4 regions of the Neorhizobium tunisiense genome follow, and region 4 is predicted to be linked to each of the others. Evidence: predicted binding sites of a transcription regulator. Region 4 holds the regulator's gene; each other region holds the start of a gene.
What was found. The regulator PhoB, encoded in region 4, activates phosphate uptake and scavenging genes when phosphate is short. The targets are predictions, from matches to a motif close to TGTCATNNANCTGTCAT.

Region 1 (5,335 bases), on a different contig from region 4:
AGCCTGGCGTCGCCGTCTTGCCGCGCCCGCCGATCAAGTAACGCCATTTCCGGAGCCGGATCATGATTATCGAGGAACAACGCCAGGCGGCGGCAGATGCCATATTGAAGGCGGAGACCGAGCGGAAGCCGATCGTCCAGCCAAGCAAGACCTACCCCGCTCTCGATATCGAGGACGCCTATCGCATCCAGGCGCTCTGGGCGCAGTCGCGTGTATCCCGTGGGGCGCGGATCGTCGGTCACAAGATAGGCCTGACATCTCGCGCCATGCAGATGGCGTCCAAGATGACCGAGCCCGACTATGGCGTCATTCTGGACGATGCGCTTTACAACGACGGAGCGCAGATCAAGGCGGATTTGTTCATCAAGCCGCGTCTGGAAGTCGAGCTGGCTTTCATCATGGGGGAGGACCTCGAAGGAACGGGCACCCGGATCTACGACGTCATGCGCGCCACCGAGTTCATCGTGCCCGCGCTCGAGATCATCGATTACCGGACCGAAGTTCCGCGCGCGATCACCGACACGATTGCCGACAATGCAGCCTTCGGGGCGATCGTTGTCGGCGGACGGGTCGTTCGTCCCATGGATATCGATATCCGCTGGGTGGGTGCGACGCTTTCGAAGAACGGAATTATCGAGGAGTCGGGCGTTTCGGCAGCGATCATGGGCCATCCGGCGGCTGGTGTCGCCTGGCTTGTCAACAAGCTGCATGCCGTCGGTGGCGGTTTGAAAAAGGGGCAGATCGTCCTTGCGGGCTCTTTCACGAGACCGGTCGATATCGTCAAGGGCGACGTCATCCAGGCTGACTACGGGCCGGTCGGCTCGATCGGCGTCTCCTTCGTGTGAGGTTGGTGATGGATCTTCCTGTCAACAAATTCAAAGCGAAACTGCGCGCCGGGCAAAGCCAGATCGGGCTTTGGTGCGGGCTCCCGGGAAGCTATGCAGCGGAGATCGTAGCGCCAGCCGGTTTCGACTGGCTGCTGTTCGATACGGAGCATTCCCCGAGCGACGTGTTGACGGTATTGCCGCAATTGCAGGCGGTGGCGCCCTATGAGGTCGCGCCGGTCGTGCGGCCGGCGGTCAACGACCCGGTGCTGATCAAGCGTTTTCTGGATATCGGCGTTCAATCGCTGCTGATACCCTATGTTCAGAACGCCGACGAAGCGAAAGCCGCAGTGGACGCCACCCGGTATCCGCCCGACGGTATTCGAGGCGTTTCCGCTCTTACGCGTGCCACGCGTTTCGGCAGGGTTAAGAATTACGCGCAGCTGGCGGAGCGGGAACTCTGCGTTCTCGTTCAAGTCGAAACGCGGGCGGCCATGGCTCACATAGAAGCGATCGCATCGGTCGAAGGTGTGGATGGCATATTCATCGGTCCGGCCGACCTCGCCGCCAGTTTCGGATATCCGGGACAGCCCGGCCACCCGGAGGTGGTCGAAGCCATTGAAAAAGCAGTTGTTCTGCTCAAGTGCCTCGGGAAGCCGGTGGGAATTCTCACACCGGACGAGAAGTTCGCGGCCCGTTGCATAGAATTGGGAACGCTGTTCACGGCCGTTGGTGTCGATGTAGCCTTGCTGGCGCGCGGCGCTGAAGCCCTGGCAGGCAGGTTTGCGGAACGGGTGTGAACCATGGCGGTCCCGGACAAGGTTGTTTTCGAACTTGCACCAACGGGCCTAATCCGCGCTGCCGTGAATGTCGCAAATGCCGCACTTGCGCGTGTGGACAAGCGCACGGGTGCGCTTGTCGGGCCAAGTGTCGATCTGGCGAACGCATTGGCGGCAGAAACGGGCTGCGTCCTTTCGATACTGAAGTATCAATCGGCGGCGGCGATATTGGCGGCGGCGGATCGAAACGAATGGGACGTCGCCTTTATCGCAGCAGACCCCTCGCGCGCAGATCGCCTTGCGTTCTCGGCCCCCTATGCGTTCGTCACCGCGACCTATCTCGTTCCGGTAAAGTCAGATGTCTTCCGCGTAGCGGATATGGACCTCTCTGGCCGCCGGATAGCGACCGCACAAGGGGCCGCCTATACCAAACAACTCGAACGTCAGCTCAAGAACGCGACGATCGTCTATGCCGACAATCCATCCGCAGCGATAGAAATGCTGAAAGCTGGTCTCTGCGATGCGGCAGCGGGGTTGAAGGAATCTCTTGGACTGGCTGCGGAGAATAATCCGCAATTCCGGAAATTGGATGACGCATTTTCCGAAATCGCGCAGACCCTCGCCGTCATGAAAACGATGAAAGCTGCGGCGGCGTTTATAAGAAATTTTGTTGAACGTTACGTCGCAGCCGGTTGTGGCGGGCCGGCTACTTAAAGGCTTACGCCGATGCACCGGTGGATACTTGATATCTCCCGACATAGCTTCCTGATCATTCCACCTCAAACCGTCTACGTCATCGACGGCGGGTCGCCCTCACAAAGGCCATCCGCTCGTTGAGCGGAGCACGCCCTATGCCGATGACACGGAGCCGGCTTAAGCGGCTCGCCGTCCGGTCTCTTCAAATAATGACGCCCATATTCTTGATTATTGCTACCGCGCCGGCTGAAAAAGCTCGATGAGATTGCCGGCGGGATCGACGAGCAGAATCTGCGAGCCGCCCGGCCCGGTGACCACGTCATTGCGAAAGCTGACGCCTCTTGCGCGTAAACGCGCCACCTCGGCGGCCAAGTCATCGACGACAAGATGAATGCGGTTCCAGCCGCCCGGCGCCGGTTGTTCGCCATCGGGCATCGGCCGACCCGCCGAACTCATTGGACCGCTTAGGAGTAGCCGCAATGCGCCGCGCCTGACGTCTGCGAACGCCGGCGCCTGCTTTGAGATGAGGGAGAAGCCGAGATGGCCTACATACCATTCCACGGCGGCTTCCACGTTGTCGACCATATAACGGACGTTGACTGTTTCCTCGGCCATCTCTGCCTCACAAGGTTTGGAAGAAGCTCAGGGAGAATAGCAAAACGGTCGTGATTGAAAACGGGTAGACGCTCTCATGTTGGGAAGGTGATTCATCTCAATTGGGATATCACTGTCGCAAAACCGTAATGTCGCGTCTCTAGGTTTAGAACGGCTCTAAAGCGGGATGATTTTAGACCGTTTCAACCAGTGGAGGCATTCGATGGACAACCATATTTCGCAAAAGATTTTTCCGACGACCCAGCTCGAGGACGCCGATGGCGAAGGTCATAACACGAGCGCCAACCCGACGATGGGCGAAATCGTCAGCAAGCGTTTCTCGCGCCGGGATTTCCTGCAGGGCTCGCTCGCCGTCTCTGCCATCGCGGCTACGGTCAGCCCCTTCGCTCTGATGAGCGCCGACGAGGCGCGTGCACAAGGCAAGAGTGGTTCTGCATTCAAGTTCACCGAGGTGGAAGCCGGCGTCGATGCCAACCATCACGTCGCCGAAGGTTATAATGCCGATATCCTGCTGCGCTGGGGCGATGCTGTCCTGCCGGGCGCCCCGGAGTTCAGTCCGACCAAGCAGACCGCCGACGCCCAGAGCAAGCAGTTCGGCTACAATAACGACTATGTCGGTTACATTCCGTTCGAAGGTTCCAGCGAGCACGGCCTGCTCGTCGTCAATCACGAGTACACCAATCCGCACCTGATGTTCCCTGGCCTCGTCAAGGTCGTCGATGGCAAGATCAAGCAGGGCGCCCTCAGCAAGGAGCAGGTGGATGTCGAAATGGCCGCCCATGGCGGCACCATCGTCGAAATTCGCAAGCAGGGCGGCAAGTGGCAGGTCGTCACCGACGGCAAGTACAATCGCCGCATCACCGCCAATACGCCGATGGAGATCACCGGCCCGGCTGCCGGGAATGATCGCCTGAAGACCAATGCCGATGCGACCGGCACCCGCTCCATCGGCACGATCAACAACTGTGCCGGCGGCGTCACGCCCTGGGGCACCTACATCATGGCGGAAGAGAATTTCCACGGCTATTTCTCCGGAAAGCTGCCGGAAGGTCATGGGGAAGCCGCCAACTACAAGCGTTACGGCGTTCCGGAAGGCGGCTACGAATGGGCCAATTTCTACGATCGCTTCGATCTCGCCAAGGAACCGAATGAGCCGAACCGCTTCGGCTGGATCGTCGAGGTCGATGTCATGGATCCGACCTCCACGCCGAAGAAGCGCACCGCGCTCGGTCGCACGAAGCATGAAGGTGCGGAGTCGATTGTGGCCAAGAATGGCAAGGTCGTCTTCTATCTCGGAGACGACGAGCGTTTCGATTATGTCTACAAATTCGTGACCGACGGCACCTTCAATCCGAACGACCGCGCGGCTAATATGAACCTGCTCGATCGGGGCACGCTTTATGTCGCCAAGTTCAACGAAGATGGCAACATGCAGTGGCTGCCGATGGTTCACGGCCAGGGCCCGCTGACGGCCGCCAACGGCTTTGCCAGCCAGGCCGACGTGCTGATCGAGTGTCGCCGCGCGGGCGATGTGCTCGGCGCCACCAAGATGGACCGTCCGGAAGACGTCCAGCCGAACGGCGTCAACGGCAAGGTCTATGTCATGCTGACCAACAACACCCGCCGCAAGGCAGACCAGGTGAATGCCGCCAATCCCCGCGCGGAAAACGCCTTCGGGCACATCATCGAGATCGCTGAAAACGACGGCGATTTCACCGCGACCTCCGGCAAGTGGGAAGTGCTCCTGAAATGCGGCGACCCGTCGGTCGCGGCGGTGGGTGCGACATTCTCGACCGAAACCACCAAGAACGGCTGGTTCGGCATGCCGGATAACTGCGCTGTCGATTCCGCCGGTCGCCTCTGGGTCTCGACGGACGGCAACAACAACAAGCAGACCGGACGCACCGATGGCCTATGGGCAGTCGATACGGAGGGTGATGCCCGCGCAACATCGAAATTGTTCTTCCGCGTGCCGGTTGGAGCAGAAATGTGCGGCCCGCTCTTCGCACCGGATGACGAGACCGCCTTCGTGGCCGTCCAGCATCCGGCTGATGGCGGCGAGGACTGGCCAGGCCATGGCCGTCCGTCCTACTACGAAGACCTCTCCACCCGCTGGCCGGATTTCAAGCCCGACATGCCGGTGCGACCTGCAGTCGTTGCGATTACTAAGGTGGGCGGCGGCAAGATTGCCGTCTGACACTATCAACGCGGCGTCGAGCCGCAACAAGGGTGGGAGCGAGGCTGCCGCCTGGCTAATGCCGGCCGGGGTGAGTGCATCATCCCGGCCCCCATTTAATGAAACGCTCCCTGCGCCTGCTGGAGCGGCAGCCACCGCTTTGGTTTTCGACTAGACAGCGGCGAGGCCGACCGCCCCAAGCCCCATGCCGAGTACCACCAGCCAGGGCGGAACCTTCCAGACGA
Region 2 (5,335 bases), on a different contig from region 4:
CTTAGAGCCGCATGTCTATCAATCAAAAGCGCGCCGCCAAGATTCTTCGAGGGGCGCGCTCTCAGTTGGGCGTGCAGATAACCCGAGCCAATCTGCATGTCAACCTTGTGACGACGTTTTCAGGCCCTTCAATTCGGTCACATGGCCCATTTTCCGGCCCGGTCGGGATTCCGTCTTGCCATAGAGATGGACCAGAACATCATCGCGCGAGAGCCAGGCCGGCACGTCCAGAATGTCGTCGCCGATGAGGTTGGTCATCACGCAGTCGGAATGGCGAACCGGATTGCCGAGCGGCAGCCCCGCGACGGCGCGGATATGCTGCTCGAACTGCGAGACGACGCAGGCGGCCTCCGTCCAGTGGCCGGAATTGTGGACGCGCGGGGCGATCTCGTTGGCGATCAGCGTTCCATCCGCCATGACGAAGAACTCCATGCCGATGACGCCGACATAATCGAGCGCGGCCAGCAGCTTCTCGGCCGATTCGCGGGCGGTCTTCGCTGTCGCTTCGGTGATTCTTGCGGGCAGGGTGGAGGTGTGAAGAATGCCGCCGCGGTGGACATTCTCGGCCGGATCGTAGCAGGCGGTCGTGCCGTCCCCGGCGCGTGCGGCGATGATTGAGACCTCGCGTTCGAAGGGCACGAAGCTTTCGAGAATCAGCGGCACGCCGCCGAGCGCGTCATAGGCGCCGGCCGGACTGTCCGCGGCGGAGCGGAACACGCGCTGGCCCTTGCCGTCATAACCCATCCGGCGGGTCTTCAGCACGCCCTGGCCGCCGAAATCGACGAGTGCCGTTTCGAGGTCGGACTGGCTGTCGACGGCATGGAATCGAGCGGTGTCTATGCCGCAGGAACTCAGGAACCGCTTTTCGGTCAGCCGGTCCTGTGACACATCGAGCGCCTTGGCCGGCGGATAGACCGGCGCCGAGCGTTGCAGCGCCTCGGCGGCGGTGACCGGCACGTTCTCGAATTCGTAGGTGACGACGTCGCAGCGGCTGGCGAGTTCGGCAAGCGCTGCCGGATCGTCATAGGCGGCGGTGATCTGGGCGTTGGCGACCTGAGCTGCAGGGCAGTCGGCCTGCGGTTCGAGCACGATCGTGCGGAAGTTCAGCCGGGCTGCGGCCATGGCCAGCATGCGGCCGAGCTGGCCGCCGCCGATGATGCCGATGGTGCTGACGGTCATGGAGCCTCGTCGATTGGATAGTCCGCAACGGCGGCGCTCTGTCGGGCGCGCCATTCGTCGAGCCGGTCGGCGATCTCGTCGTCGTTGAGGGCGAGAACCGCGGCTGCCAGGAGGGCGGCGTTGATGGCGCCGGCCCGGCCGATAGCAAGCGTGCCGACCGGAATGCCGGCCGGCATCTGGACGATCGACAGCAGGCTGTCCTGGCCCGAAAGCGCCTTCGACTGAACTGGCACGCCGAAAACCGGAAGCGGGGTCATGGCGGCGGTCATGCCAGGCAGGTGGGCCGCACCGCCGGCGCCGGCGATGATGACCTGGAAACCTTCGGCACGGGCGCCCTTGGCGAACTGCATCATCCGCTCCGGCGTGCGATGCGCCGATATGATACGGGCCTCGTAACCGATATCGAGCGCCTCCAGCGTGTCGGCGGCGTTCTTCATGGTCTCCCAGTCGGACTGGCTGCCCATGATGATGGCGACGGCAGGTCTTTCAGACATGGCAGGACCCTTACGCGATGATGTCCGGAACAATCTGGTCTTCGAGCTGAGTCATCTTGTCTTTCAGCGACAGTTTCTTCTTCTTCATGCGCTGCACGCGAAGGGCGTCACAGCCGACCTGGATCATGGCGTTAATGGCGGCGTCGTAATCCTCGTGTTCCTGTCGAAGTTTCGCAAGCACCAGCCGGACATCCGCCTGTTCCTGATCTGCCATATTCCAGTCCCCATTCTCACGCCCGGCATTTCAGCGGTCGCCGGCATTCTCCGCAAGCCTCTACCACCAAACCGCGTTAACGGGAAGTTAGACAAGGTCACGAATTTGCCCACTTCAAACCATGATTTCACCTTCGACAAAGCCGGCCGATCGTGTCACACTTCCTTCGTAAACCTGAAGCCTCGGCATTAGGGAATGCCGTGGTAGGTGACTAAGGAAGGAACATGCCACATGACCGTCCAGGCTCATATCGCATCGCTTGAAAAGAAGCACGGTGCTTTGGAGGAGGAGCTCCAGACCGTTCTAGCGTCCCCCTCCGCCGACGACCGTGAAATAGCCGAACTCAAGCGGCGCAAGCTGCGCATCAAGGACCAAATGCAGCGCCTAAAGGCATCTACGCGTCATTAGTTCCTCAGTAGGAGAACCCGCCGCTCGCCCGGTTTTTCATCAGTCGGAGGCGAATAATAAAAGCGGCAAACCAATAATCCAGAAATAACCCAGAAATAACAATGACAAGGTTCTGGTCGTGGAAGGGAGCCACAATTCCCACGGTTTAAAAGCCGGTCATCACGACCAGAACTGATCCAGCCACAGGTTGAGCCTGTCGAAGCCCTTGCTGTTGACGGAATAGATGCGCCGCGTGCCTTCCGCCGTCACATTCACCAGATTGTTATCCAGAAGAGCCTTCAAATGCTGCGATACCGCAGGCCGGCTGATTGGCAGGCCTTGCGCAAGTTCGTTTACGGTTTTCGGCGCGCGCCGCAATTCCTCCAGCAGATACCGCCGGTTAGGATCAGCTATGGCTGCAAAGGGGTCAACGGTTGTCATGCATTGAACTTACGGTAAACGCTCGATAACGGCAAGATTTATTGTGCATCGCAACAATGCCGCCCGCCTTATTTTGCGTTGCTTTTTTAGCTGCGCCGCGCTTGCTTTGCCGGATCAGAACGGCAGCCCGTCCCAGAGCAGTTTCAATCCCGCACAGAATGCCAGACCGTAAGTCATCGGATAGAAGGTTTCCGCCTTCAGGTGCTTGACGATGGCCGCGCCGATCATGGTCGCAATCAGGGCTGCCGGCAGAAGCGTTGCGGAGATGGTGAGATTTTCCGCGTCGAGTGCGCCGAGGAAGAAGTAGGGGATGACCTTGACCGCATTGACGATCGCGAAGAAGCGGATGCTGGCGCCGGTATAGGCTTTCGGATCGAGCCGCATCGGCAGGACGTAGATCTGGAACGGCGGTCCGCCGGCATGGGCGACGAAGCTCGCGTAACCGGACAAGGTGCCCCAGAAGGTGGCAGCGCCGGGGCGGTGCGGCAGGGGAGCCCTCGGCTGGTTGGATCGAGGGCCGTAGACCTGCCAGAAATAGCGCACGGTAAACAGGATCGTCGCAATCGCGATGACGAGGCGCAGCGCATTGTCCGAGACATAGGCCGACGTTGCCCATCCGAGCGCGATGCCGATGATGCCGCCGGGCAGGATCACCAGCAGCGTCTTGGGATCGTTGAAGTTCCGCCAGGACCATAATGCGACGATGTCCATGACGATCAGGATCGGCAGAAAGATCGCCGCCGCCTTGACCGGATCGACGGCGAGCGACATCAGCGGCACGCCGAGCAGCCCGATAGCACCGCCGATGCCTCCTTTCGAGAGGCCGACAAGCAAAACAGCGGGGATGGCGAAGGTGAAGAACGCGAAGCTAAGCGTATCGGGCATGAAGACTCGAAGGAGATGAGGGAATGGTTGATCCGGCAGACGGTCCGGTCTATCGAATTTGCGGACAGAAAACGAGTGCGGATTTTCACAAGTCGATATCCGCCGAACGGGAAGAAACATGACCGGACAGGAAGACCGCTGCCGCCTCGTGCTGATCGTGCCGCAATATGACGATGCCGATCAGCAGGCCAAGGATCTCGAAGCAGCGCTTGCCGGCGGCGACGTCGCTTCGGTGATCGTGCCGCAATACGGCCTTGACGACCAGGCGTTCCAGAAGCGTGCGGAAGCACTGGTCGACCTGATCCAGGCGGCGGGTGCCGCGGCGCTGATTTCCGGCGACAGCCGGGTGGCCGGCCGCATCAAGGCGGATGGCCTGCATCTCGGCGGGAACCTGGCGGAGCTGGAGGAAACGATCGAGAAATTCGTGCCGAAGATGATCGTCGGTACAGGCGGTGCGGCCGACCGGCACCAGGCGCTGGCGATCGGCGAATTTCGCCCCGACTACATCTTCTTCGGCAAGCTCGACGGCGACATCAAGCCTGAAGCGCATCCGAAAAACCTCGCGCTCGGCGAATGGTGGGCCTCGATGATCGAGATTCCCTGCATCGTCATGGGCGGCACCGATCCGTCATCCGCGCTTGCCGTTGCGGAGACCGGTGCGGAATTCGTGGCGCTCAAGGGAGCGGTCTTTTCCAACCCCGAGGGTCCCGGCGCCGCGGTCGCCGAAGTCAACGCAATTCTGGACGAAAAAGCGCCACGGTTTGAGGCTTGATGGAGCCCATGCCGTCGAACCGCCTTTCCCGCGTGATTCTGAAAGGGCTGCTGGCGACGTTCATCGCTTCGGCGGCGATGCCTTGTTTTGCGCTGGCGCAGGCGAATTCCAGGGCCGTGACCCGGCCGGTGGAGCCCGATTTCCAGCCGATGAAAAAAGGGCGGGTCGAGATCCAGCCGGTTCCGGGCTCAGCAAAGGGAACCAGGGAGCCTGAGGGTCAGCCGGACGGCATCATTCCCTCGGGCGGCGTCGAGCTTTACCAGCGCATGGGTGCCGCACTGCCGCCGGCACCGGCGGAAAAAGCCTATACCGGCACCGTGGACGATGCCTACGGGGCATACCAGCGCGGAATGTATGTGACGGCGCTCGACAAGGCGCTGACCCGGGCCGGGGCCGGCGATGCGGCGGCGCAGACGCTGGTCGCGGAAATGATGACCAAGGGGCTTGGCATCAAGCGCGACGCCAAGACCGCGGCATTCTGGTATCAGAAGGCGGCGGAGGGCGGCGATCCGGCCGCCATGTTCCAATACGCGCTCTTGCTGATGACCGGGCGCGACGTGGCCCGCGACAAGACGAAGGCCGACGATTTCATGCGCAGGGCCGCCGAAGCGGGCAACGCCTCGGCGCAATTCAACTGGGCGCAGATCCTGGTCTCCGAAAATCCGGGCGACAAGGGCCTGCATCTGGCACTGCCCTTCTACGAGAAATCCGCACGGCAGGGCGTGGCCGACAGCCAATATGCGGTGGCGCAGCTCTATGTGACGCTGAAGGACCTGCCGGCGGACAAGAAGGCGCGGGCCCGCGAATGGCTGGAACGTGCCGCAGATGCCGGGTTCGACACCGCACAGCTCGACATGGGCCTCTGGCTTGTCAATGGCGTTGCGGGAGACCGCAACTACGAAAAGGGTTTCGAGTGGCTGCGGATCGCCGCCCATCGCGGCAATGTGGTGGCCCAGAACAAGC
Region 3 (5,335 bases), on a different contig from region 4:
GGTCAAGGATGCGATCAATATCATAGACCAGCTCGTCGGCCAGCTCGCGACCGCGATCCGGGCTGCGGCGGCGGTTGCGCTGATCGCCTCCGTGCTGGTGCTTGCCGGTGCGCTGGCGGCGGGCAACCGGGCACGCACCCATGACGCGGTCATCCTGAAAACGCTCGGCGGCACGCGCAGCATGCTGATGCGCGCCTTCAGCTACGAATACATGATCCTCGGAACGGCGACCGCGCTCTTCGCGCTTCTCGCCGGCGGCCTCTCTGCATGGTTCGTCGTCAGCCGGATCATGCGGCTCCAATCGGCCTTCCTGCCCGATATTGCAGTGCTGACGCTCGCCGTTTCGCTGGTCCTGACCGTCGGGATAGGCCTTGCCGGCACCTGGCGCATATTAGGGCAGAAGGCCGCACCGGTGCTGCGTGAGCTCTAATTCTCCCGCAGGTAGTATTTCTCGTTAACTCTCTGATCAAAATCCCGTCAGAACGTCCCATAGGTTGCTAAAGGGGCCTGATAGCTTGCGTTTTTCGCTTGCCGCACCTCTTGTATGTGAAGCGATCTCGCATCATATTTATGCGCAGGCTTGCTGGAGCTCCGCAGCGGCGCCTGGGTCCGAAAAAAGGGGGCCCGACACCGTGAATAATTCCGGAGCTTAAAGAGGAAACAATGGCTGACTTTAACAACTACCAGACCCGGGTGGCGCAGGGTCGCGCCCAGTCCGGCGCGATGATCGATGAAGGCCTGCGCGCCTACATGCTTAAGGTCTACAACCTGATGGCTGTCGGCTTGGCTATCACCGGTATCGCCGCCTATGGTATTTCGGCCCTCGCAACAACGACCGATGCGGCCGCAGCTGTCGCCCGGCTTCCGAACGGCATCCTGTTGACCAGCCTCGGCGCTGCGATCTACGGTTCGCCGCTTCGCTGGGTCGTCATGCTCGCACCGCTCGCGGTGGTGTTCTTCCTGAGCTTCCGCGTTCATAAGATGAGCGTCAGCTCGGCACAGGCCACCTTCTGGGGCTACGCGGCGCTGATGGGTCTCTCCCTGTCGTCGATCTTCCTGATCTACACTTCGCAGAGCATCGTGCAGACGTTCTTCATCACGGCAGCCTCCTTCGGCGCCCTGTCGCTTTATGGCTACACGACGAAGAGAAGCCTGTCGGGCATGGGCTCGTTCCTGATCATGGGCCTGTTCGGCCTGATCATCGCCTCGATCGTCAACATCTTCCTGGGTTCCGCCCCGCTCGCTTGGGCGATCTCGGTCATCGGTGTTCTCATCTTCGCAGGCCTCACCGCCTACGACACGCAGAAGATCAAGGAAATGTACTTTGACGGCGACGACGTCGCGGTAGCTGGCCGCAAGGCCATCATGGGCGCTCTGACCCTCTACCTCGACTTCATCAACCTCTTCACGTTCCTCCTCCAGTTCCTGGGCAACCGGAACAACTAATTCGAGGAATACGAACAGGAAAAAGGCGGCCTCCGGGCCGCCTTTTTTATTGCCCGGCTTCGCGCCGCAGCATAGTCTTTGGCCATTCCTTTCAACGGCCTGAATCTCAATGACATTCCATCTCCGTGACGCCTCCTCCGCCGATCTTCCGACAATCACCGAAATCTATCGCGACAGCGTGCTGAACGGCACGGCGAGCTACGAGATCCTGCCCCCGGACCAGGCGGAGATGGCGGCCCGCTTCGAGGCGATCCGGGCCAAGGGTTATCCCTATATCGCGGCGGAACAGCACGACGGCACCCTTCTCGGTTATGCCTACGCATCGGCCTTCCGGACCCGCCCGGCCTATCGCTGGCTGGTCGAGGACTCGATCTACCTGGCGCCGGAAGCGCGCGGCAAGGGCGTCGGCAAGGCGCTGCTGAAAGAATTGCTCGTGCGTTGCGAGGCGCTCGGTTTCCGCCAGATGGTCGCCGTCATCGGCGGCGCAAGCCCGGCCTCCGTGGCGCTCCATCGCGGCCTCGGCTTCGAGCTGACCGGCACCCTGAAAGGCACCGGCTTCAAGCACGGGAAATGGCAGGATACGGTGCTGATGCAGGTCGCCCTTGGCGAAGGCAATGAAACCGATCCGGATCCGGAGACCTATCCCGGTTCGCTGTTTACCGAATAGGACGCCGCCTCAATCGATCAGTTTCAGCACCTTGTCGAACACCTTGAGCACCTGCGGCAGCTCATGGCCGCGCTTCATGATCAGGCCATGGGTGTTCATGACGGAAAAGGCGCCCTGCTTGGCTGCAAGCTTCGGATTCTTCTCTATCCGGAAGAGCGGGGTTTCGCCGGAGCGTTTGAAGACGGAGAACACGGCCCGATCCTTGAGGTGGTCGATCGCGTAGTCCTTCCACTCCCCTTCGCCGACCATTCGGCCGTAAATCCTTAAGATCGCATCGAGTTCTCGCCGATGGAAGGTGACCGGGGCGGGATCGCGGTTCTGCCGATAATCACTGAGATCGACGACAACGGCTGTGTCCTGGGGTCTCTGTCCCCCCGGCAAATCCGGCTGATCTGTCATCAAGACTCCCAAATCGTCAAATGTCAGAGATATGACAGTGTGCCTGAGAGGCGGTAAAAATCAACCCCGGCAATCTCGCCCGGAACGAACCGCACGATTTTATTCTTGCCCCATTTCGAACAAAAGAGTGCCCGATTTCGAAGCGAGATTGGCATCGTTGGTTGGCGCCGTTTTCAGCGCCATATGGCCCGGTCTGGTGCATTGACCCTTACCCCCAGCCCCCCAATGTTATTGGATCGGGCCGCCAACAAGAACTCACGCACAATTCGGCAAGCCAGGACCCCGACCGCGGTCAATATTTCTTGCGGCCTGCCATCAGCACCGTCGCGCCGAGAATCGCTGCCGGCTCGCCGCCCGGACCGGATGTCTGCAGCAGGATCGCGCAGCCATCCTTCTTCGACTTGCCCATCAGCTTGCCGGGCAAGGTCAGCTTCATGCTCTGGCCGTTCCATGTGCCGACCGACTGGACGTCGTAGACGGCGTGCCAATATTCCATCGTCTTGCCGCTGTTTTCACCCTTGGTGACATCCACCAGCTGGCGCTTTGTGAAATAGGCGACGACGACGTCCGCCTGTCCTTTGCCGTCGCCGATCTCGATTTCGATTTCGTCGCCGCGCATCGCCGCGGTGACCGGGACGTCGAGCCCCTTGCCGTTCTGGCCGAGTGTCTTCACCTTGTCGTTGATGACCGTGAGGTCGGTGCCCTTGACATGGTCGCGGCCGTTGATGAGGGCCTGCGGGGTGTAGACGCCGCTACGCCCGAGCGTCTTGGCATAGCCATATTGCCGCTCGGTATTTTCCCTGGAGCTCAGCGTGTCGGTCCAGCCGAGATAGTTCCAATAGTCGACGTGGTAGGACAGCACGACCATGTCTCCCTGTGCTACCAACTCGCCCAGGGCGGCATCGGCGGGCGGGCAGGAGGAGCAGCCTTGAGAGGTGAAAAGTTCGATCACGCCCTTCGGCGCCCTGACCTCTCCCGCAAACGCAGCGCCCGCATAAAACAGGCCCGCAACAAGGATTACGGAGCGAAAACGGAAGGGCATGGGTGGCAGACCTTTTTTATCAGGGAAACTGTTATCCACGATTGCTCGCGGCGATCAAGGGCCTAACGCACTGGATGGCGGAAAGTAACCACCGGGAACCTTCAAGAGAAAGTCACGAAGGGGTGAAGACCGGATAATTGATCGGCTTTCGAATGCGTTTGGTCGGACATCAAACTTCGCGAAAAATGCATCGAGGTCAAATCAGTTTGAGCAGGCCTTGAGTAAAATAAACGGCACCCACGCCGGTGACGATCCAGCGCGTCCAGGCGCGGAAATTCTGGTCGGTCATCCTCTGCAGGATATCGTTGCCGGCCCGTGCCCCGAGGATCGCGATCGGCGCCGCGACCAGCACCGCGATCCATTCGATGGTCGGCAGTTGCGAGGCCGCATTCCAGTAGAACACCACCTTCGTGGCATGCGAGGCGACCTGCATCGCCGCCTTGGTGGCGATCACCTTGCGCCGGTCCATCGTCGTGCGGATGAAGAAGATGTCGATCGTCGGCCCCGATACGCCGACGCCGACCGTCAAGGCGCCGGCGATCAACCCGCAGGCCAGCGCGTGCAAAGGTTTCGAGGCGTCGAGCTGCAGCTTCGACACCGGCATCCAGACGAGGATCGGCATCAGCCCGATGGCGATCGACACGACGATGAGATCCGGCTGGTAGTCGACGATCAGCAGGATGATGCTCGAAATGACCAGCCCCAGGCCCAGGATGCCGAGAATGCGGTAGTCGATATAGGCGCGGGAAAACCAGGCGCGCGACCCGTTCGAGACCATCTGGATGACGCCGTGGATGGCGATCGCGGTACTGACGGGGAAGAGGAAGAGCAGTACCCAGAGCAGGATCAACCCGCCCGCCATGCCGAAAATTCCCGAAAGCAGCGATGTCAGGAAAACGGTGACGGCCATTCCGGTGAGGATGACGACGGTCAAGGGCACGGGACCTTGGGGAGGACGATGTCACGCTGGGACAGGTGTACGGACATCGGATATCGGGAAGGAGATCCGCCGGAGGTTTCGCTCCGGCGGATGATGAGCGGAGTCGCCTTAGGCGGCGAGGTCGCGCAGAACGGTCTGCAGGATGCCGCCATTGTTCATGTAGACGACCTCGTCGAGCGTATCGATGCGGCAGAGGATGTTGATTTCCTTCACCGTGCCGTCGCCATAGGTGATCTTGGCGATCTTCCATTCGCGCGGCTTGATGTCGCCTTCGAGACCGAGAATCTCGACAGTCTCGTCGCCCTTGAGGCCGAGGCTGGCCCAGGTCGTACCCTCTTCGAAGACGAAGGGAACGACGCCCATGCCGACCAGGTTCGAGCGATGGATACGCTCGAAGGACTGGGCGATGACCGCCTTGACGCCGAGCAGGTTGGTGCCCTTCGCAGCCCAGTCGCGCGACGAGCCGTTGCCGTATTCGACGCCGGCGAAGATCACGAGCGGAACGCCCTCGGCCTTGTACTGCATGGCCGCGTCGTAGATCGACATCTCTTCCTTGGACGGATAGTGGAAGGTGTAGCCGCCTTCCTTGCCGTTCGGGCCGAGCATGTGGTTGCGGATGCGGATATTGGCGAAGGTGCCGCGCATCATCACTTCATGATTACCGCGGCGCGTGCCGTACTGGTTGAAGTCGGCAACGCCGACGCCATGGCCCGTCAGGTAAGCGCCGGCCGGCGAGGCAGCCTTGATCGAACCGGCCGGAGAGATGTGGTCGGTGGTGATCTTGTCGCCGAACAGACCGAGGACGCGGGCGCCCTTGATGTTCTTGAGGCCCGATCCGGTC
Region 4 (5,335 bases):
GGCGGCCCTCGGCCTCGGCGCATCCAAGATGCAGACGATCTTTCACCATGTCCTGCCGCTCGCGATGCCCGGCATCCTGACCGGTACGATCATCGGTCTCGCCCACGCACTCGGCGAAACCGCTCCGCTGCTCTTGATCGGTATGGTGGCCTTCGTCGCCAACTATCCGACCACGCCGCTCGACCCGTCGACGGCGCTGCCGGTACAGATCTACATGTGGGCGAACGAAGCGGAGCGCGCGTTCGTCGAGCGTACCTCGGGAGCAATCATCATCCTGCTCCTGTTCCTCATCCTAATGAATGTTGGCGCAATTCTCTTGCGGCGTCGCTTCGAGCGGCGCTGGTAGAAGGAGTATGACAATGAATATGATGTCAGAATCGGCAGTAGAAAAGGCGCTGGACCAAAAGATGAGCGATGCTCCCCACAAGATGATCGGTAAGGACGTTTCGGTGTATTACGGCGAAAAGCGTGCGCTTTTCGACGTGAACCTCAACGTCCGCGAAAACACTGTGACGGCTCTCATCGGTCCTTCCGGCTGCGGCAAGTCCACCTTCCTGCGCTGCCTCAACCGCATGAACGACACGATCGAGAATTGCCGCGTCACCGGCAAGATCACCCTCGATGCGGACGATATCTACGACCAGAACATCGACGTCGTGGAACTTCGCGCCCGTGTCGGCATGGTTTTCCAGAAACCGAACCCGTTCCCGAAGACCATCTACGAGAACGTCTCCTACGGTCCGCGCATCCACGGCCTGTCCAAGAGCAAGGCCGATATGGACCAGATCGTCGAGGCGAGCCTGCAGCGCGCTGGCCTCTGGGGCGAAGTCAAGGATCGCCTGCACGAATCCGGCACCGGCCTCTCCGGCGGTCAGCAGCAGCGTCTGTGCATCGCCCGTGCGATCGCCGTGTCGCCGGAAGTCATCCTGATGGACGAACCCTGCTCGGCTCTCGACCCGATCGCGACCGCCAAGGTTGAAGAACTCATCCATGAACTGCGTGCCAACTACACGATCGTCATCGTGACGCACTCGATGCAGCAGGCTGCCCGCGTGTCGCAGCGCACCGCCATGTTCCATCTCGGCCAACTCGTCGAGGAGAACGACACCGACAAGATGTTCACCAATCCCGACGATCAGCGCACCCAGGATTACATCATGGGCCGTTTCGGCTGATCCAGCCGATTGTGCCGCCTGAAAATCAATTTTGAGGACTAGAAGATGGCATCGACCCATATCCTGTCGGCATATGACGACGAACTGAAATACCTGAGCCGCCGCATCTCCGAAATGGGTGGCCTCGCCGAGCAGATGTGCTCGGACGCCGTGCGTGCGCTGGTCAATTCCGACGCCGCACTCGCGCAGAAGGTCATCTCCGACGACGTGATCCTCGATCACGCCGAGCGCGAGATCGGCGACAAGGCGATCATCACGATCGCCCGCCGCCAGCCGGTTGCGGCCGACCTTCGCGAGATTGTCGGTTCGTTGCGCATCGCCTCCGATCTGGAGCGCGTCGGCGACCTTGGCAAGAACACCGCCAAGCGCGTTATCGCGGTTCAGGGCACAGGCGTTCCGCGCAAGCTCGCCCGCGGTCTGGAACATCTCTCCGATCTCGCCCTCGTGCAGCTCAAGGACGTCCTCGACGTCTACGCGACACGTTCGGCGGAGAAGGCCGAGGCGATCCGCATCCGCGACGAGGAAATCGACGCGATGTACACCTCGCTGTTCCGCGAACTCCTCACCTACATGATGGAGGATCCGCGCAACATCACCACCTGCACGCACCTGCTGTTCTGCGCCAAGAACATCGAGCGTATCGGCGACCACGCCACCAACATCGCCGAGACCATCTACTACATGACGACCGGCGCCCAGCCGGAGGGCGATCGCCCGAAGGACGACTCGTCGAACACACTCGGCGCGATCACCGAATAAATGATGGAATGCTGACGGAGCAGAGCTGAAATGCTGCCTAAAATCGCTGTGGTGGAGGATGAAGAAGCACTCAGCGTGCTTCTTCGCTACAATCTCGAAGCGGAAGGTTATGAGGTCGAGACGATCCTGCGGGGGGATGAAGCCGAAATCCGGCTTCAGGAGCGTACGCCGGATCTTCTGATACTCGACTGGATGCTACCCGGCGTTTCCGGCATCGAACTCTGCCGCCGTCTGCGCACGCGTTCGGAAACGGAACGCCTGCCGATCATCATGCTGACGGCCCGCGGCGAGGAGAGCGAACGTGTTCGCGGCCTCGCCACCGGCGCTGACGACTATGTGGTAAAACCCTTCTCGACCCCGGAGCTGATGGCCCGCGTCAAGGCGATGCTGCGCCGCGCCCGTCCCGAAGTGCTCTCCAGCGTGCTCCGTTGCGGCGATATCGAACTCGATCGGGAAACCCATCGCGTTCACCGCAAGAGCCGTGAAGTGCGCCTCGGCCCGACCGAATTCCGCCTTCTGGAATTCCTGATGGCCTCGCCCGGCCGTGTGTTCTCACGGTCGCAGCTTCTGGATGGCGTCTGGGGCCACGACATCTATGTCGATGAGCGTACCGTAGACGTGCATGTCGGGCGCCTGAGAAAAGCGCTCAACTTCTCCAACATGCAGGATGTCATCCGCACCGTCCGCGGCGCGGGTTACTCGATGGAATCTTAACGAGCCGACTCAAGCCGCCTCGGTCTGCCGCTGCCATTCCGGCAGCGGAAAGATCCGGTCATAGGCCCAGTTGAAGACGAAGGCATAGACCACGTAGAAGACCGCGAAAGACACATCCATCATCAGAGCATGGAGGATGCTGACGCCGAGATACCAGGCGATCAGCGGCAAAAGCGCGATCAGCAGACCAAGTTCGAACAACACCGCATGCGCCACGCGTATCGCGGTGCTTTTCTGTGTGGTGCCGGTGAAGCGCTGCATCAGATGGTCGAAGCCGAGATTGTAAAGATAGTTCCAGCCGGTGGCGATCGTCGCGCTGCCGATGCCGACCACGCCGATATCGGCAGCCGGCATGCCGAAGGCGATAGCGCCGAGCGGCGTGATGAGAGCGAGCCCGATCAGTTCGAAGCTGATGGCATGGCGGATACGGTCGCGTGTCGAGCGCATGATGACCTCCTGGGTTCTGTTCCGGGTCGTCCCGGAGTTTCTGCCCGAATGGGGGAGGTCGTCCTCGCTGTTTTGGAAATAGGCGCAATGCCGCCCGGCAGCAAGGCTTGGGCCTGGCATATCTGCCATGCAGCAACAAAAAAGCGGACCTCAAGCCCGCTTCCGATCTAGCCCTCGTGTCGCCTTGCCGCTCAGACCCGAGCAGCAACCTTGCGCCGCTCGTTGACCGGCTGGTAGGCGAGCTTTGCGTGATAGCTGCAATAGGGCGAAGCATCCGGGGATTCGCAGCCGCAGAAGTGGAAGTCGTCCTTGAGCGGATCGCCGACCGGCCATTTGCAGGTGCGCTCGGTGAGTTCGGTCAATGCAAGGCGACGGGAGATCGGCACCACCACGTTGGAGGCGGGACGATATTCCATCTCCTGATAGGGCTCGATTTCGACCTCTTCCTTGACCATCGTCGCACCAACGGCGCGGGTAACGGTCCGGGTCGCGACGCGCGATGCATAGTTCGGGGCTCGCGGCGCCGACGTCGTGCGCTTGGCCGCAGATGAACGGCCCGTCGCTACCGTGCCGCCGGCTTTCGCCCGACCCGGCAGGCTCAGACGATGCACCTTGCCGATCACGGCATTTCGGCTTACGCCTCCAAGTTGCGCTGCGATCTGGCTGGCGCTGAGGCCCTCCGACCATAATCTTTTGAGCTTCTCGACACGCTCGTCTGTCCAGTTCATGCCCGTTCTCCGCCTTTGAACGTTGCTGGCATGCAGAATCCTTCCACCTTTGCTGCGAAATTCATTTCGCAGCACCCACTATATCTATGCTTGAGGTGACTAGTTCCGCCGCATGCAGTCTAGTAATTGATCTTTAACCTAGTGTGAGGCTGACTCCGTGGCAAGAGTCGGGAGAATCTGCGGGAATCGATTTCGTGGTTTTCCCCAACTTGCTGTCCGGGAGAGTCATTTTTGTCACATTGGCCGGCGCCTTTCGCCTTCCGGCCCGGATCCGCCCAAAACGCCGAGCTTTGTTGACATTGATGGCCTAAACCCCGATAGTGCCCCCGCCGCCCAGTGGGCGGCATTTTTGGTTTTTTCGGCCCGTTCCATGGGCCTTTTTGGACTGCCTAGAGGAGTGATGTCGCCATGGCTGAAGCCGCGCTTTTCGACACGTTTGCCCGGGCTCCGCTGCGTTTCGAGCGCGGCGAGGGCGTATGGCTTGTGACGGAAAGTGGGGAGCGATATCTCGATTTCGGTTCCGGCGTCGCGGTCAATTCGCTCGGCCACGGACATCCGCATCTCGTTGGTGCGCTGAAGGCGCAGGCCGACAAGGTGTGGCACACGTCCAACCTCTTCGAGCAGCCCGGCCAGGAGAAGCTGGCGCGTCGTCTCGCCGACAACTCTTTCGCGGACAAGGTGTTCTTCACCAATTCCGGCGCCGAGGCCCTGGAATGTGCCATCAAGACGGCGCGCCGCTATCAGTTCGTGAAGGGGCATCCGGAGCGCTTCCATATCATTACCTTCGAAGGTGCCTTCCACGGCCGTACGCTGGCGACCATCGCTGCCGGCGGCCAGGCGAAATATCTCGAAGGCTTCGGCCCGAAGGTCGAAGGCTTCGATCAGGTGCCGTTCGGCGACATCGACGCCCTGAAGGCCGCGATCACCGATGCGACCGCGGCTATTCTGATCGAGCCGATCCAGGGAGAGGGAGGCGTCCGGCCGGTTCCGAAGGAATTCCTCCAGGCGTTGCGCCAGGTCTGTGACGACAACGGTCTGCTGCTGATCTTCGACGAAGTCCAGACCGGCGTCGGCCGTTCCGGCAGGCTGTTCGCCTATGAATGGGCGGGCGTGACGCCCGACATCATGGCGCTTGCCAAGGGCATCGGTGGCGGCTTCCCGCTCGGCGCCTGCCTTGCCACGGCGGAAGCCGCCTCCGGCATGACCGCCGGCACCCATGGCACGACTTACGGCGGCAATCCGCTGGCCACGGCGGTCGGCAACGCCGTACTCGACGTGATCCTCGGCGACGGCTTCCTGGAAAACGTCCGGGATGTCGCCTTGGTCTTGCGCCAGGGGCTCGCGAGCCTGAAGGACCGCTTCCCCGATGTCATCGAGGACATTCGTGGTGAAGGCCTGCTGCTCGGCGTGAAGGCGAAGGTGCCCGCGGGTGATCTGGTTGCCGCCATACGCGGCGAACACATGCTGGCCATTCCGGCCGGCGACAACGTGGTGCGTCTCCTGCCACCGCTC

Region 1: the regulator PhoB is predicted to act here: its motif matches at 3,028-3,044, upstream of ABCW43_RS26230 (PhoX family protein).
Region 2: the regulator PhoB is predicted to act here: its motif matches at 2,041-2,057, upstream of ABCW43_RS11215 (YdcH family protein).
Region 3: the regulator PhoB is predicted to act here: its motif matches at 2,533-2,549, upstream of ABCW43_RS15280 (DUF2794 domain-containing protein).

Annotation. Positions count from the first base shown of each region.
Region 1 is NZ_JBDIUU010000011.1:45,317-50,651, reverse strand. Features, by position in the region: gene ABCW43_RS26255 (intradiol ring-cleavage dioxygenase) at 1-41, shown strand, start outside; gene hpaH (2-oxo-hept-4-ene-1,7-dioate hydratase) at 63-845, shown strand; gene hpaI (4-hydroxy-2-oxoheptanedioate aldolase) at 854-1,624, shown strand; gene ABCW43_RS26240 (transporter substrate-binding domain-containing protein) at 1,628-2,317, shown strand; gene ABCW43_RS26235 (VOC family protein) at 2,534-2,914, opposite strand; gene ABCW43_RS26230 (PhoX family protein) at 3,117-5,111, shown strand; gene chrA (chromate efflux transporter) at 5,262-5,335, opposite strand, start outside.
Region 2 is NZ_JBDIUU010000002.1:453,194-458,528, forward strand. Features, by position in the region: gene ABCW43_RS11200 (5-(carboxyamino)imidazole ribonucleotide synthase) at 100-1,179, opposite strand; gene purE (5-(carboxyamino)imidazole ribonucleotide mutase) at 1,176-1,673, opposite strand; gene ABCW43_RS11210 (YdcH family protein) at 1,684-1,887, opposite strand; gene ABCW43_RS11215 (YdcH family protein) at 2,119-2,295, shown strand; gene ABCW43_RS11220 (ArsR/SmtB family transcription factor) at 2,455-2,715, opposite strand; gene ABCW43_RS11225 (sulfite exporter TauE/SafE family protein) at 2,830-3,600, opposite strand; gene ABCW43_RS11230 (thiamine phosphate synthase) at 3,719-4,372, shown strand; gene ABCW43_RS11235 (tetratricopeptide repeat protein) at 4,372-5,335, shown strand, end outside.
Region 3 is NZ_JBDIUU010000003.1:243,972-249,306, reverse strand. Features, by position in the region: gene ABCW43_RS15295 (ABC transporter permease) at 1-430, shown strand, start outside; gene ABCW43_RS15290 (Bax inhibitor-1/YccA family protein) at 664-1,446, shown strand; gene ABCW43_RS15285 (GNAT family N-acetyltransferase) at 1,556-2,113, shown strand; gene ABCW43_RS15280 (DUF2794 domain-containing protein) at 2,123-2,512, opposite strand; gene ABCW43_RS15275 (DUF1223 domain-containing protein) at 2,805-3,554, opposite strand; gene ABCW43_RS15270 (sulfite exporter TauE/SafE family protein) at 3,751-4,494, opposite strand; gene acnA (aconitate hydratase AcnA) at 4,603-5,335, opposite strand, start outside.
Region 4 is NZ_JBDIUU010000001.1:1,667,290-1,672,624, reverse strand. Features, by position in the region: gene pstA (phosphate ABC transporter permease PstA) at 1-346, shown strand, start outside; gene pstB (phosphate ABC transporter ATP-binding protein PstB) at 360-1,175, shown strand; gene phoU (phosphate signaling complex protein PhoU) at 1,221-1,934, shown strand; gene phoB (phosphate regulon transcriptional regulator PhoB) at 1,965-2,648, shown strand; gene ABCW43_RS08735 (PACE efflux transporter) at 2,658-3,095, opposite strand; gene ABCW43_RS08730 (GcrA family cell cycle regulator) at 3,287-3,823, opposite strand; gene ABCW43_RS08725 (aspartate aminotransferase family protein) at 4,232-5,335, shown strand, end outside.